2 regions of the Microbacterium laevaniformans genome follow, and region 1 is predicted to be linked to the other one. Evidence: predicted binding sites of a transcription regulator. Region 1 holds the regulator's gene; the other holds the start of a gene.
The links. Region 1 encodes HrcA, which represses chaperone genes, less so after heat shock. Its sites were predicted from a motif close to TTNGCACTCGNNNNNNNCGAGTGCNAA; they were not measured.
Positions count from the first base shown of each region.

Region 2: a site for HrcA is predicted at 5,200-5,226, ahead of groES (co-chaperone GroES). Genes of this name have one in related genera too.

Region 1 is NZ_JAFBCE010000001.1:1,294,924-1,302,145, reverse strand. Features, by position in the region: gene JOE53_RS06100 (ExeM/NucH family extracellular endonuclease) at 1-479, opposite strand, end outside; gene lepA (translation elongation factor 4) at 786-2,636, shown strand; gene JOE53_RS06090 (DUF1990 family protein) at 2,665-3,315, shown strand; gene hemW (radical SAM family heme chaperone HemW) at 3,315-4,532, shown strand; gene hrcA (heat-inducible transcriptional repressor HrcA) at 4,591-5,628, shown strand; gene dnaJ (molecular chaperone DnaJ) at 5,681-6,790, shown strand; gene JOE53_RS06070 (16S rRNA (uracil(1498)-N(3))-methyltransferase) at 6,792-7,222, shown strand, end outside.
Region 2 is NZ_JAFBCE010000001.1:373,287-380,508, forward strand. Features, by position in the region: gene alr (alanine racemase) at 1-491, shown strand, start outside; gene tsaE (tRNA (adenosine(37)-N6)-threonylcarbamoyltransferase complex ATPase subunit type 1 TsaE) at 586-1,089, shown strand; gene tsaB (tRNA (adenosine(37)-N6)-threonylcarbamoyltransferase complex dimerization subunit type 1 TsaB) at 1,128-1,820, shown strand; gene rimI (ribosomal protein S18-alanine N-acetyltransferase) at 1,817-2,314, shown strand; gene tsaD (tRNA (adenosine(37)-N6)-threonylcarbamoyltransferase complex transferase subunit TsaD) at 2,311-3,378, shown strand; gene JOE53_RS01720 (hypothetical protein) at 3,375-3,869, shown strand; gene JOE53_RS01725 (class I SAM-dependent methyltransferase) at 3,899-5,092, opposite strand; gene groES (co-chaperone GroES) at 5,314-5,610, shown strand; gene rarD (EamA family transporter RarD) at 5,752-6,684, shown strand; gene JOE53_RS01740 (ABC transporter substrate-binding protein) at 6,855-7,222, shown strand, end outside.

The sequences.
Region 1 (7,222 bases):
GGTCCGGTCACGATGGTCTCATTCGAGACGAGGGCCACCTTGCCGGTCGTCCCGCTCAGCGCGAGCGAGCCGACGGCATCCGGTGTCGGAAGGGGCGTCGTCCCGCCTTGCCCCTTCGCCTCCTGGACGAGGAAGGTGCGTCCGGCGGCGATGGTGCCGCTGAGGGGCTGCGCCGAGAACTTCTTGTCGCCGCCTGCTGCGGCGTACTGCAGCGTCCAGCCGTCGAGGCTGACCGGCGCCGACGAGACGTTCACGAGCTCGACGAAGTCGTGGGTGTAGGTGGCACCGGAGTTGCCGCCCCCGCCGTACACCTCGTTGATCAGCACGGCGGCGTTCGGCGAGACGGCCGCCTGCGCCGGAATGGTCGCGAATCCCGCGCCGCTGAGGGCGAGGGCTCCGGCGGTGATGGTGGCGACGATCGCGCGCCTGTTCCGCCTCTCGGCGGTGGGACGCGTGGCGTCCCGTGTCGGATCTGACACGTGTTCTCCCTGGTTTCGCATGCAACAGCGGACAGCCGCATACACGGCGGTCCTCTTCGGTGATTGAGTGCCGATGATGAGGTGGCTGTGAGACGAAAAGGTTTCACCGAAGTGAACGCCGCACGACATCCGGTCCCATCGAACGTGAGATCGAGCTTCCGTGGCGCGGATCGCGGCGGCAAGAGAAGGGGCGGTTAACTCTTTCTCATCCTGCGCGGCCCTGGCGCGTCGCGCGAAGGGGACGCTACAGTCCCGCGCGCAGCGGCGCGGGGGCGCCGCCGCAGACGCCGGTAGACTGCTCGGGACATGTCACCCCGCGCCCTGAAGCCTCTCGAGCCGTCTGCGACCCCTCCAGAGCTGATCCGCAATTTCTGCATCATCGCCCACATCGACCACGGCAAGTCCACGCTGGCCGACCGCATGCTGCAGATCACCGGCGTGGTCTCGGACCGCGATATGCGTGCGCAGTACCTCGACCGTATGGACATCGAGCGCGAGCGCGGCATCACGATCAAGTCGCAGGCCGTCCGCATGCCGTGGGCGACGACCGACGGCACCTTCGCACTGAACATGATCGACACGCCCGGCCACGTCGACTTCACGTACGAGGTCTCGCGCTCGCTCGCCGCCTGCGAGGGCGCCATCCTTCTCGTGGATGCCGCGCAGGGCATCGAGGCGCAGACCCTCGCGAACCTGTACCTGGCGCTGGAGAACGACCTTCAGATCATTCCGGTGCTCAACAAGATCGATCTGCCCGCCGCCGATCCGGAGAAGTACGCCGCGGAGCTTGCGAACCTCATCGGCGGCGACCCCGCCGACGTGCTGCGGGTCTCGGGCAAGACGGGCATGGGGGTGGAGGGGCTGCTCGACCGCATCGTCGAGCGCATCCCCGCGCCGGTCGGCGACGCCGACGCCCCGGCGCGCGCCATGATCTTCGACTCCGTCTACGACGCGTACCGCGGCGTCGTGACATACGTCCGCATGGTCGACGGCAAACTCGAGCCGCGCGAGCGCATTCAGATGATGTCCACGCGCGCGACGCACGACCTGCTCGAGATCGGTGTCTCCAGCCCCGAGCCGGTCCCGACCCGGGGCCTCGGAGTCGGCGAAGTGGGCTACCTGATCACCGGCGTGAAGGACGTGCGCCAGTCGAAGGTCGGCGACACGATCACCAACCACCGCAAGCCCGCGAGCGAAGCACTGGCCGGCTACACCGACCCCAAGCCGATGGTGTTCAGCGGGATCTACCCGATCGACGGCAGCGACTACGCCGACCTGCGTGAGGCGCTGGACAAGTTGAAGCTGTCCGACGCCTCGCTGCAGTACGAGCCGGAGACCTCCGTCGCCCTGGGCTTCGGATTCCGCTGCGGGTTCCTGGGCCTGCTGCACCTGGAGATCATCACGGAGCGCCTGTCGCGCGAGTTCGGCCTCGACCTCATCACCACGGCACCCTCGGTGACGTACGAGGTCACGACCGACACGGGCGAGTCGGTCACGGTCACCAACCCGAGCGAGTACCCCGACGGCCGCGTCGCGAGTGTCTCCGAGCCGGTCGTCAAGGTCGGCATCCTGTTGCCCAAGGACTACGTCGGCACGGTGATGGAGCTCTGCCAACAGCGCCGCGGAACGCTCCTCGGCATGGACTACCTCAGTGAGGACCGTGTCGAGCTGCGCTACAACATGCCGCTCGGCGAGATCGTCTTCGACTTCTTCGACCAACTGAAGTCCAAGACCCAGGGCTACGCGAGCCTCGACTACGAGCCTGCCGGATCCCAGGAGGCCGATCTCGTGAAGGTCGACATCCTGCTGCAAGGTGAGAAGGTCGACGCGTTCAGCTCGATCGTCCACCGAGAGAAGGCGTACGCGTACGGCACCCTCATGACCGAACGCCTGCGCAAACTCATCCCGCGCCAGCAGTTCGAGGTGCCCATCCAGGCCGCCATCGGCGCACGCATCATCGCGCGCGAGAACATCCGCGCCATCCGCAAGGACGTGCTCGCCAAGTGCTACGGCGGCGACATCACCCGCAAGCGCAAGCTGCTGGAGAAGCAGAAGGAGGGCAAGAAGCGCATGAAGATGGTCGGTCGCGTCGAGGTGCCCCAGGAAGCCTTCATCGCCGCGCTCTCCGGCGACGTCGAGGGCAAGGACAAGAAGTAAGCCGGACGCCCCGGTTAGGCTGGACATCATGCGTCGCGGAAGCTTTCAGGACGACACGGTCGACTACGCCGCCGTCGGCGCCACGCAGGCGCACGACCTCATGAGCTATCCGCCCGAGAGCAGCGTTCCGGCGGAGGATTCCTGGCTGCTCGGCAGCGGCCAGGCCCGCTTCGAGTCATCGGCCGACGCGCTGCTGTCGTGGACGGCGCTGCGCGGAGCGGGCCTCACGATCTCGGACGTGCGCCCGGCTGCCGGACCGATGTACACGGGCGTGGGCTACGACGTCGACGGCAATCCGATGGTCGCGAGTCGCCTGGACGCCGACCAGCGCTTCGACGCCGACGGGACCCCGTACGTGGCTGCGGGAACGACGGTGCGGGTGCGCGGACACGTCAAGGGCATGAACGCGGACGGCGAGCTGCGGGTCATCTACGCGATCGAGGAGCCGCGACGCGTCGGCTTCGCTCTCGGCACCGTCGGGGACTCGGTGGTCAGCGGCGAGGAATCCTTCGTCATCAGCTGGGCCGACAACGACGAAGTACGGTTCACGGTGCGCGCCTTCGACCGTCCCGTCGCCACGCTTTACCGCGTCGTTCCGGCACTGGTGAAGCGTCGCCGTCGCGAGCTGTTCCGCGGGTACCTGCGGGCCATCTCCCCGCTGTATACGACGCCCGCCTGATGGGCTCCGCCCTTCTCCTCGGCGATCCCGCTCCGCTCGACGGCGCGCTGCCGCCCGACATCTCGATCGACCCCGCCCGCGACTTCGGCGTCTACCTGCACGTGCCCTTCTGCCGGGTGCGCTGCGGCTACTGCGACTTCAACACCTACACCGCCACGGAGCTCCGGGGCGCGCGCCAGGACGCGTACGCCGACGAGGTGCTCCGCGAGATCGCGCTCTCACAGGGCGTGCTGTCGGCGCGGGGGCCCCTCCGCGCGGCATCCACCGTCTTCTTCGGCGGCGGCACGCCCACTCTGCTTCCCGCGGGAGATCTGGCCCGGATGCTCGACGGCATCCGCTCCGCCTTCGCGCTGGCCGCCGACGCCGAGGTCACCGTCGAGGCCAACCCCGACACGGTGACCGTCGCAATGGCACACGAGCTGGCAGAGGCCGGCGTGACCCGGCTGTCGATCGGCATGCAGTCGGCCGTGCCCCACGTGCTCGCCGCACTCGAGCGCACCCACGATCCGGCCGGCGTGCAGACGGCCGTCGACGCCGGACGCTCGGCCGGCCTCGATGTGAGCGTCGATCTGATCTACGGCGCGCCGGGGGAGTCGTTGGACGACTGGCGTCGTTCGGTCGAGGCGGCCGTGGCGCTCGCACCCGACCACATCTCCGCGTACGCGCTCATCATCGAAGAGGGCACGAAGCTCGAGCGCCAGATCCGCCGCGGAGAGGTCGCCGCGCCGGATGACGACCTCCAGGCCGACATGTACGAGCTGGCCGACGAGGCGTTCGCATCGAGCGGGTTCGGCTGGTACGAGGTGTCGAACTGGGCGACGGCGCCCCGTCACCGCTCCCGCCACAACCTCGCGTACTGGCGCGGCACCGACTGGTGGGGCTATGGCCCCGGCGCGCACAGCCACGTCGACGGCCTGCGGTGGTGGAACGTCAAACACCCCGCGGCGTATGCGCAGCGCCTCGCCGCCGGCACGTCGCCTGCGGCGGCGCGGGAGCGCCCCGATGCCGCTGCGCGGCGACTCGAGGACGTGCTCCTGCGGTCGCGGATCGCCGAGGGCATCGCGGTGTCCGAGCTGACCGGAGAGGGTCGTCACGCGATCGCGGCACTCATCGCCGACGGGCTCATCGACGGGTCCTCCGCCGTGCGCGGCCGCGTCGTCCTCACCCGCCGCGGCCGCCTGCTGGCGGATGCCGTGGTGCGCGCCCTCACCGTCTGACCGCGCGATCGCGGTAATATTGGCACTCGACGACCCTGAGTGCCAACAAGGAGGAGCGATGGTCTCGGAACGCGGCCTGCAGGTCCTCCGCGCGATCGTGCAGGACTACGTCGACACCCATGAGCCCGTCGGCAGCAAGGCGATCGTCGAACGTCACCAGTTCGGCGTGTCCGCCGCGACCATCCGCAACGACATGGCGCTCCTGGAGGACGAGGAGCTCATCGCCGCGCCGCACACATCCTCCGGACGTGTGCCCACCGATAAGGGCTACCGCGTTTTCGTCGACCATCTCGCCGACCTGCGGCCGCTGTCCACGGCGCAGCGCTCGGCGATCTCGTCGTTCCTCACCGACCCGGGCGACCTCGACGAGCTCCTGATGCGCACGGTCCGGGCCCTCACGCAGCTCACCGGCCAGGTCGCCATCGTGCAGTACCCGTCTTTCGCCCGCGCGAACGTCACACACGTCGAGTTCGTGCACCTGGGCGGAGCGCGCGTGGTGGTCATCGTCGTCACCGACACCGGACGCGTGTCGCAGCGCGTGGCCTTCCTGGCCGAGGAACTCTCCGAGGATGCCGCCCAGCAGGTCAAGATCGCGATCTCGCGGCTGGTCACGGGCAAGCCCGTCGCGGAGGCCGCGGCCGCGATCGTCGAACTCTCGGCATCGGCCCCTGACGGCACCCGCATCGACGCCGCGTTGCGCACCGTCGCGCGCATCGTCGGCGAGGAACTGGATGACTTCCGTCAGGACCGGCTCGTGATGGCCGGCAGTGCGACGCTCGCTCGGCGCGAGGGCGACTTCCGCGGCAGCATCTACCCGCTGCTGGAGGCCATCGAGGAGCAGGTCACCCTGCTGCGTCTGATGGGCGAGATGGTCGCCGACGAGCACGGTCTCGCCGCGAGCATCGGTCGGGAGAACGAGCCTTTCGGACTGACAGAGGCCTCCGTCCTCACGAGCGAGTACGACGCAACGGGCACCCGCGCCCGCGTCGGCCTTCTCGGCCCCACCCGAATGGACTACCCCACCAACCTCGCGGCGGTCCGCGCCGTCGCGCACTATCTGAGCCGACTGCTCGACGAGGACGACACGTCCCGCTGAGCGATCCGCTCCCGAACACCGACCCGCGCCCGCAAGGGCAGGAAAGGCGATTGTGGCCGACCACTACGAAGTCCTGGGCGTATCCCGCGATGCGAGCCCCGACGAGATCAAGAAGGCGTATCGGCGTCTCGCGCGCGAACTGCACCCCGATGTCAACCCGGGAGCGGACGCGTCCGAGCGCTTCAAGCTCGTGACCCACGCGTACGACGTCCTCAGCGACCCGGAGCAGCGCCAGCGCTACGACATGGGCGGCGACAGCTCGCCCTTCGGCGGAGACGGCGCAGGCTTCGGCGGATTCGGCGACATCTTCGAAACGTTCTTCGGCGGCGGGGGAGCACGCGCCGGCCGACCGCGATCGCGGCGTGAGCGCGGCCAGGATGCGCTGGTGCGGGTGACGCTGGATCTCGGCGATGTCGTCTTCGGCACCCACCGTGACATCGACGTCGACACCGCGGTGCTGTGCGAAACCTGCGAGGGATCGTGCTGCCAGCCGGGCACCCAGCCGGCGACGTGCGACATCTGCCACGGTTCGGGTCAGGTGCAGCGCACCGTGCGCAGTCTTCTCGGCAACGTCATGACCTCGCAGCCCTGCACCACGTGCCAGGGCTACGGCACGACCATCCCGTACCCCTGCGCAACGTGCCAGGGACAGGGCCGCGTGCGCGCACGGCGGACGGTGTCGGTCGACATCCCCGGCGGCGTGGAGACGGGCCTGCGCCTCCAGCTGCCCGGCTCGGGCGAGGTCGGCCCGGCGGGCGGTCCGAACGGCGACCTCTACCTGGAGGTCACCGTCGCCACCCACGAGGTCTTCAGCCGTGAGGGCGACGACCTGCTCGCCACCCTCGAGGTCTCGATGCCCGACGCGATCCTCGGCACCCACACGACGATCTCCTCGCTCGACGGCGAGGTCGACCTCGAGGTGCGATCCGGCGTGCAGTCCGGCGACGTCCTGACGATCAAGGGCCGCGGCATCACGCCCCTGCGCGGCGGAGCGCGCGGCGACCTCCGGGTCGGTGTGCAGGTCGTCACCCCGACGAAGCTCGACGCCAAGGAGCGCGCTCTCATCGAGGACTTCGCCAAGAAGACCAAGGCCCCGGCGCCCCGCCTGGCGCAGTTCCACCAGGGCATGTTCTCGAAACTGCGCGACCGGTTCCGCGGCTGAGATGGCACTGCACTTCCTCGTCGACGAACCGCCGACCGACGGGTCCGCCGTCGCCGATGCGGCTCTGGGCGACGAGATCATCATCACCGGCGCCGAGGCCCATCATGCGGCGGTCGTCCGCCGCGTCCGGGTCGGTGAGGAGGTCACCGTCGGCGATGGTGCGGGCGTCTGGCTCACGGGCGTCGTCGCGGCATCCGCCCCCAAGCGCGTCGCAGTGACGGTGACCGGCCGTACCGTCACCGAGGCGCCGACCCCACGTCTCCTTCTCGCCCAGGCGCTCGCGAAGGGCGACCGCGACGAGCTCGCCGTGCAGGCGGCGACCGAACTCGGCGTGGACGAAATCGTGCCGTGGCAGGGGGCGCGCAGCGTGTCGCGCTGGGGCGGCGACAAGGCCGTCAAAGGCGTCGCGCGTTGGCAGAGCATCGTCCGCGA
Region 2 (7,222 bases), 920 kb from region 1:
TGCCCGAATCGCGCTTCGGGTGCGTCCGGCTCGGCATTGCGATCTACGGGCTGTCGCCGTTCGCCGACCGCACCTCCGCCGATCTGGGCCTGCGACCCGCGATGACGCTTCGCGCCGCCGTCGCCGCTGTCCGGCGCGTGCCCGCCGGCCAGGGCGTCTCCTACGGCTACGGCTACCGCACGACGCGGGCGACCACGCTCGCCCTGATCCCCGCGGGCTACGCCGACGGTGTGCCGCGCGCAGCGTCCGGGGGCGCCGCCGTCCGCATCGGCGGGGAGGTCTTCCCCGTCGCCGGTCGCATCGCGATGGACCAGTTCGTCGTCGACGTCGGTGATCACCCCGTCGCGGTGGGCGACGAAGCCGTCCTGTTCGGCGACCCGACGCTGGGGGCGCCTCCGGTGGAGGTGTGGGCGGATGCCGCGGGCACCATCAACTACGAGATCGTCACCCGCATCGGTCCGCGCGTGCCGCGGCGCGAGGGCGTGGCGTGAGTTCACCGCTGCGCGCTGCCGCACCCCGCCCGCGGGAATCCGCGACCCGTCCGCGGCGTTGCAGCGGGCGGAGAGAAGACGAAACGGTGATCGCATGAGCGGATTGGATGAGTTCGTCGGGCAGCGCGAGATCGCCTCGCCCGCAGAGATGGAAGAGCTCGGCCGGGCTTTCGGCCGCGCGCTGGGCGCCGGTGATCTCGTCGTGCTGACGGGGCCCCTCGGCGCGGGCAAGACGACGTTGACGCGCGGCATCGCCGCCGAACTCGGCGTGCGCGGCCGCGTGCAGAGCCCGACCTTCGTCATCGCCCGCACCCACCCTTCGCTCGCCGACGGTCCCGCCCTCGTTCACGTCGACGCCTACCGGCTCGGAACCGACGGAGAGCTCGACGACCTCGACATCGATTTCGCCCATGCGGTCGTCGTCGCCGAGTGGGCGGCGCCGTTCGCGGATGCCGTCGCCGACCGCTGGTGGGAGGTCGAGATCGACCGGGGCTGGAGCGGCGCCGGCGTCGACAACGCCTGCGGCACCGCCGGCCCCCACATGGCCGCGATGGAGGACGCCGCACCGCGGCGCGTGCGCATCACCCGGCACGGGTGAGCGCTCCGGCGGGCGCTGAGCGCGATTACCCTGGAAACGTGATCCTCGGCATCGACACCTCGCTCGGCACCGCCGTCGGCATCGTCGATCCCGACGGCGCGGTTCGCGCCGACCGCACCAGCGACAACCCGCTCGGTCACGCCGAAGTGATCGGCGACCTCCTGCGCGACGCGCTCGCCGACGCCGCCCGGGGCCCGATCGGACAGACCGGGGCGGCAGAGCCGGTCACCCTCACGCACGTCGCCGCCGGCATGGGGCCGGGCCCCTTCACGGGGCTGCGGGTGGGTATCGCGGCGGCACGCGCCTTCGCTCTCGCCCGGAGCCTCCCCGTCGTCGCGGTTCCCAGTCATGACGCGGCGGCCCTCGCGGTCCTCCTCGACGATGCGCTGGCCGATCCGTACGCCGACACGCGCCGGTTCGCCGTCGTGACCGATGCCCGGCGGCGTGAGGTCGCGTACTCGGTGTACGAGGGCATGGATGCCGACGGTCTCCCGATCCGTGCGATGGGACCCGCCCTCGCCCTGCGCACCGACATCGACGCGGTGCTGTCCGCGCAGGAGGCCGAGCGCGTCGATGTGACCGCGATCAGCGCGGCCATGCTCGCGGTCGTCGCGGCGCGTGCCGTCGCCGCCGGACGCGAACTCACCGGTGCGGAGCCGCTGTACCTGCGAGCTCCCGACGTCACGCTGCCCAAGAGCATCGCCCGCCCGCCCGTGGGAGGAGCATCATGACGCTTCGCGTGGCGACGGTCGGCGACCTCGCCGACATCATGGACCTCGAACGCGCGTCGTTTCCGACCGACGCGTGGAGCGAGCCGATGATGCGCGAGGAGCTCCTCTCGCCGCACGCGCACTACCTCGTCGACGTCGAGGCGGGTCGTCTGCTCGGATACGGCGGTGTCCGCGCTGTCGCCCGCGCCGCAGACGCCGACATCCAGACGATCACGGTCGCCGCGTCCGCCCGGGGCCGGGGCCGCGGGCGGACGCTGCTGCGGGCACTCCTCGAGGCGGCGCGGCAGCGCGGGGCGCGCGAAGTGTTCCTCGAGGTGCGTGCCGACAATCCGACCGCGTCCGCGCTGTACGTCTCGGAGGGATTCCTCGAGATCGCGCGTCGCCCCCGCTACTACCAGCCCGACGACGTGGATGCCGTCGTCATGAAGCTCGATCTCGTCGCCTGGGCCGCCGAGCGGCACGCGCAGACGCAGATCGGGGGAGTGTGCTCATGACCGCCGGCGAACCGCTTGTGCTCGGCATCGAGACGAGTTGCGACGAGACCGGCATCGGCATCGTCCGGGGCCGCACCCTGCTCAGCAACACCATCTCGAGCTCGATGGACGAGCACGCCCGCTTCGGCGGGGTCGTGCCCGAAGTCGCCGCCCGCGCGCACCTGGAGGCGCTGCAGCCGGCGATCGCCGCCGCCGTGGCCGAGGCCGGCATCGCCCTCGCCGACGTGGATGCCGTCGCCGTCACGAGCGGGCCGGGGCTCGCCGGTGCGCTCATGGTCGGCATCGGCGCCGCCAAGGCGCTTGCGGTCGGTCTCGACAAGCCGCTGTACGCCGTCAACCATCTCGTCGGACACATCGCCGCCGACCTGCTCACCGGCGAGGACGTCGAGTACCCGACGGTCGCGCTCCTGGTCAGCGGCGGGCACACGTCGCTGCTTCTCGTGCGTGACCTCGTGAGCGATGTGGAGCTTCTCGGCGAGACCCTCGATGACGCCGCCGGAGAGGCCTTCGACAAGATCGCGCGCATCCTCGGGCTGCCCTACCCCGGCGGACCGGAGATCGACCGCGCCGCCGCGGGCGGCGACCCGTCGGCCATCCGCTTCCCGCGCGGGCTGTCCCGCGCGTCCGACATGGCGGCGCACCGCTACGATTTCTCCTTCTCCGGCCTGAAGACAGCCGTCGCTCGCTGGGTCGAGCAGGCCGACGCGTCGGGGCAGCAGGTCGCCGTGGCCGATGTCGCGGCATCCTTCCGCGAAGCGGTCGTCGATGTGCTCGTCACGAAGGCGCTCGACGCCTGCGCGCACCACGGCGTGCCGCGACTGCTGCTCGGCGGCGGCGTCATCGCCAACCGGCGCCTGCGCGAGGTCGCGCTGGCGCGCGCGGCCGAAGCGGGAGTCGCCGTGCGCATCCCGCCGCTGAGTCTGTGCACCGACAACGGGGCTATGATCGCCGCGCTCGCGTCCGAGCTCATCGCGAGCGGACGCCAGCCCTCGACCCTCGCGTTCGGCGCGGATTCGACGTTGCCGGTGACGCAGATCCAGGTCGCCGGGGAGGCCGTGGGATGAGTGATGACCGCCCCGGCCCCGCGCCCGACGTGCCCGACGTGCCCCTCCCGCGTGTCGAGACGCGGCTGGAAGCACGGTCGACTGACGTCGCCCCCGCCGACAGCGCTGCCCTCCCCGGGGCGCACCGCGGCGGCTTCCAGCGCGAGTTCACCGAGCCGGTACCCGTGGCGGCGCCGGTGGATGTGGATGCCGCGGCCGCTGCGTCGTGGACGCCCGAACCCGACGTGCGCTGGGCTCCGGCGCCGCCGGTGCTGCCCCGCAGCGCCCCGTGGGCCCTCACGTTCGCCGTCGTCGGGCTGATCGTGTCGCTCGTGGTCGGCTGGGGCTTTCTCATCGGCATCGTGGGAGCGGTCTTCGCCGTCGTCGCACTGCGCCACCCGTGGGAGAGCCGCGCCGTCGCGGTCTGGGCGCTGTGCCTGAGCCTGCTGTCGCTCGCCTACAGCGCAGGCTGGCTGTGGTGGGCGTCGACCCAGGGGCCGCTGTTCGGCTGAGCGGGCGCGCCGCGCCGACGCGATGCGCGTCAGCCGGTGACGCGCTCGGCGAGCAGGGCGATGCGCGAGGTCCCCGCGCGCGTGAGGATCAGCGTCGCGGTGCGCGGACCCTTCAGCTTCAGTTGGGTGCGGAAGGTCGCGGGGTCGACATCGACGCCGCGCTTCTTGATCTCCAGCGTGCCGATCTCCCGCTCCCGGAGCGCCTGCCGGAGCGCCTTCAGATCGGTGGGCAGCTCCTCGAGGACGCGGAAGGACTGCACGAAGGGGCTGGTGATCTCGGCATCGGAGGTCAGGTAGGCGATGCCGGGGGCGAGCATTCCGGCGTCGAGGCGGCGGGCCACCTCGCCGATCAGGCGTGCGCGGATGACGGCGCCCTCCGGCTCGTGGACGAAAGCGCCCAAGGGGCGGACCTCGGCATCCTCGGCGTCGGAGGACGCCGTCAGTTCGGCCGCACGGTCGGAGCGGACGACGAGCGCCGAGCGGCGGACACCGGCGCGGGCGAGCGTTCCGGTCCAGACGACGAGCTCGATGGTCGACCCGTCGACGCTGATCCACTGCGCCTCCGCAGTCTCGGGGATCCGCGCCCGGTCGAACGCCGGTCCGAGCTTGATGCCCGCGGGCATCCGCTCCGCGAGAGCGAAGACCCATTCCAGCGACGGCGACCAGTCACCGGCGGCGACCCGCGCGGTCTCGGTATGGCCGGCCGTGCGTCGGGCCGGATCGAGCCACACCGCGTCGACGCCGTCGAGCGCGACCTCCTCGGCGCGGGCATGGCGCACCGTCGCGGACTCGCCGAACGGGGCGAGGTTGTACGCGGCCAGGGCGGCCGTGGTCTCGTCGGCGTCGACGGCCAGCACGTCGAGGCCGATCCCGGCGAACGCGAGCGCATCGCCGCCGATCCCGCAGCCGAGGTCGGCGACGCGGCGCACGCCGGCGTCGCGGAACCGGCCCGCGTGGCGCGCGCCCACCGACAGGCGCGTGGCCTGTTCGAGGCCCGCGCGCGTGAGGAGCATCCGGTCGGCGAAGTCGCCGAACTTCGCGCGTGCGCGCGTCCGCAGCCGCGCCTGGCCCACGGCAGCGGAGACGAGGTCGGGCGACAGGCCCTGCGCCCGCAATCGCGACACGGTGCGGGCCACCTCGTCGGCGGAGTCGATCGCGCCGAGCTCATCGACCAGCCGCAGCCCCTCGGGGGTGAGCAGGGCGGTGAGCTCGGCGCGTTCCATCCCGCCAGCCTATGCGGGGCGGCTCAGCACCCGCTCACTTTCGTCCAGCGCGATGCCGACGTCTGCCGCAGGCTTGTCACCGTCGCATCCCCTCGCCCGAGGTAGAGCTGGCACTCGCGTTGCACGAGTGCCAGCCGCGCTCTAGACTTGCTGTTAGCACTCCACCCCTGTGGGTGCTAACGAGTCTTGAAGCATCACGCCCAGCAAGAAAGAGGTAGACCGTGTCGGTTTCCATCAAGCCGCTCGAGGACCGCATCGTCATCAAGCAGGTCGAGGCTGAGCAGGTCACGTCCAGTGGCCTTGTCATCCCTGACACCGCCAAGGAGAAGCCCCAGGAGGGCGAGGTCGTCGCCGTGGGCCCCGGCCGCATCGACGACAACGGCAACCGTGTGCCGCTCGACGTCGCCGTCGGCGACCGCGTCATCTACAGCAAGTACGGCGGCACCGAGGTGAAGTTCGGCGGCGACGAGTTCCTCGTCCTGTCGGCCCGCGACGTTCTGGCGGTCGTCGTCCGCTGACGATCGCATTCGACGATGGCCCCCGGCAAAGTCCGGGGGCCATCGCCGTTAACGCGGATTGGCGGAGGAACGACGACCAACGGCAGAATGCCTCGGCATCCGTCGCCCCGCGCATGTCACGACCGTCGTAGGCTTTGTCTCATGACACCCGCCGAGTCCGCCCGCGACGAACGGCGCGGTGGGATCTACGCCTTCGCGGCGTACTTCCTCTGGGGCTTCATGCCCCTCTACTTCCTGCTGCTGGCACCCATCGGGCCGTGGGAGATCGTCGGCTGGCGCATCCTCTTCTCCCTCGCCTTCTGCGCGGTCCTGCTCACCGTCACCCGCACGTGGGGCAAGCTCTTCGCGATCCTGCGCGATCGGCGGCTCGTGTTCTGGACGATCGTCGCGGGCCTGCTGATCTACGTGAACTGGCAGGTGTTCCTCATCGGCATCCTGACCGGTCACGTCATCGAGGGCAGCCTCGGCTACTTCATCAACCCGATCGTGACCGTGCTGCTGGGTGTGATCGTGCTGAAGGAGCGCCTCCGGCTGGCACAGTGGATCGCGATCGGCTTCGCGGGCCTGGCCGTGGTCGTCATCATCGTGGCCTACGGATCGTTCCCCTGGATCGCACTGACCCTGGCGGCGAGCTTCGGCACCTACGGACTCGTGAAGAAGCAGATCGGTCCTCGGGTCGATGCCATCAGCGGCCTCACTCTCGAATCGCTGTGGCTGGCCCCGATCGCCCTGATCCAGCTCGTCGTGGTCGCCGCCACCACCGGCCTCGTCTTCGGCACCCAGGGCGTCGGGCACACCGTGCTGGTCACCCTCGCGGGCGTCGTCACCGCTGTTCCGCTGCTGCTGTTCGCCGCGGGGGCGCGCCGGGCGCCGCTCACCGTGATCGGCCTGCTGCAGTTCGTCGCCCCGATCCTGCAGTTCATCACCGGGGCGTGGATCCTGCACGAGCCGATGCCGCTCGAACGCTGGATCGGGTTCGCGCTCGTGTGGGTCGCGCTGGTCGTGCTGAGCGTCGATTCCGTGGTGTCGTCGCGGCGGTCCCGGAGCATCTCCGACGTCGCCGATCTGGTCTGAGACCCTCCCGGCGGTGCTCCCGCGCGCACGGCGAGGTTCATAACGATTGCGTCGCGGTGCTTTTCTTCGATGCGTGCGCGAAACATCCTGGTGACACAGCAGGTTTAGCGTTCAAGCCAGACCGCGGAGCCCGTGCGCCGCGCGATGTCATCGAAGAAAGGGAAGAACCCATGGTTCATCGCAACAAGGCGCTGATCGCCGCGTTTGCGCTCGCGGGCGCTGCGTCGCTCGCCCTCGCAGGGTGTTCGAGCTCGGGTGGGGGCGGCGCCACGACGGCTCCCACGGCAACCTCGACGGGGTCGGCGGACCCTGCCGCCGCCTGCAAGCCCGGCACGCCCTCGACCGGACCGTTCACGCTCGCGACGATCCTGCCGCAGACCGGCTCGCTGGCCTACCTCAACCCGCCCGCCGAGGCCGGCTACGGCCTCGCCGTCGAGGACATCGACGCCGCCGGCGGCGTGCTCGGCCAGCCGATCAAGGTCGGCCCGATCACCGACTCCGGCGCCTCGTCGGACCTGTCGGTCTCCACCGCCTCGGC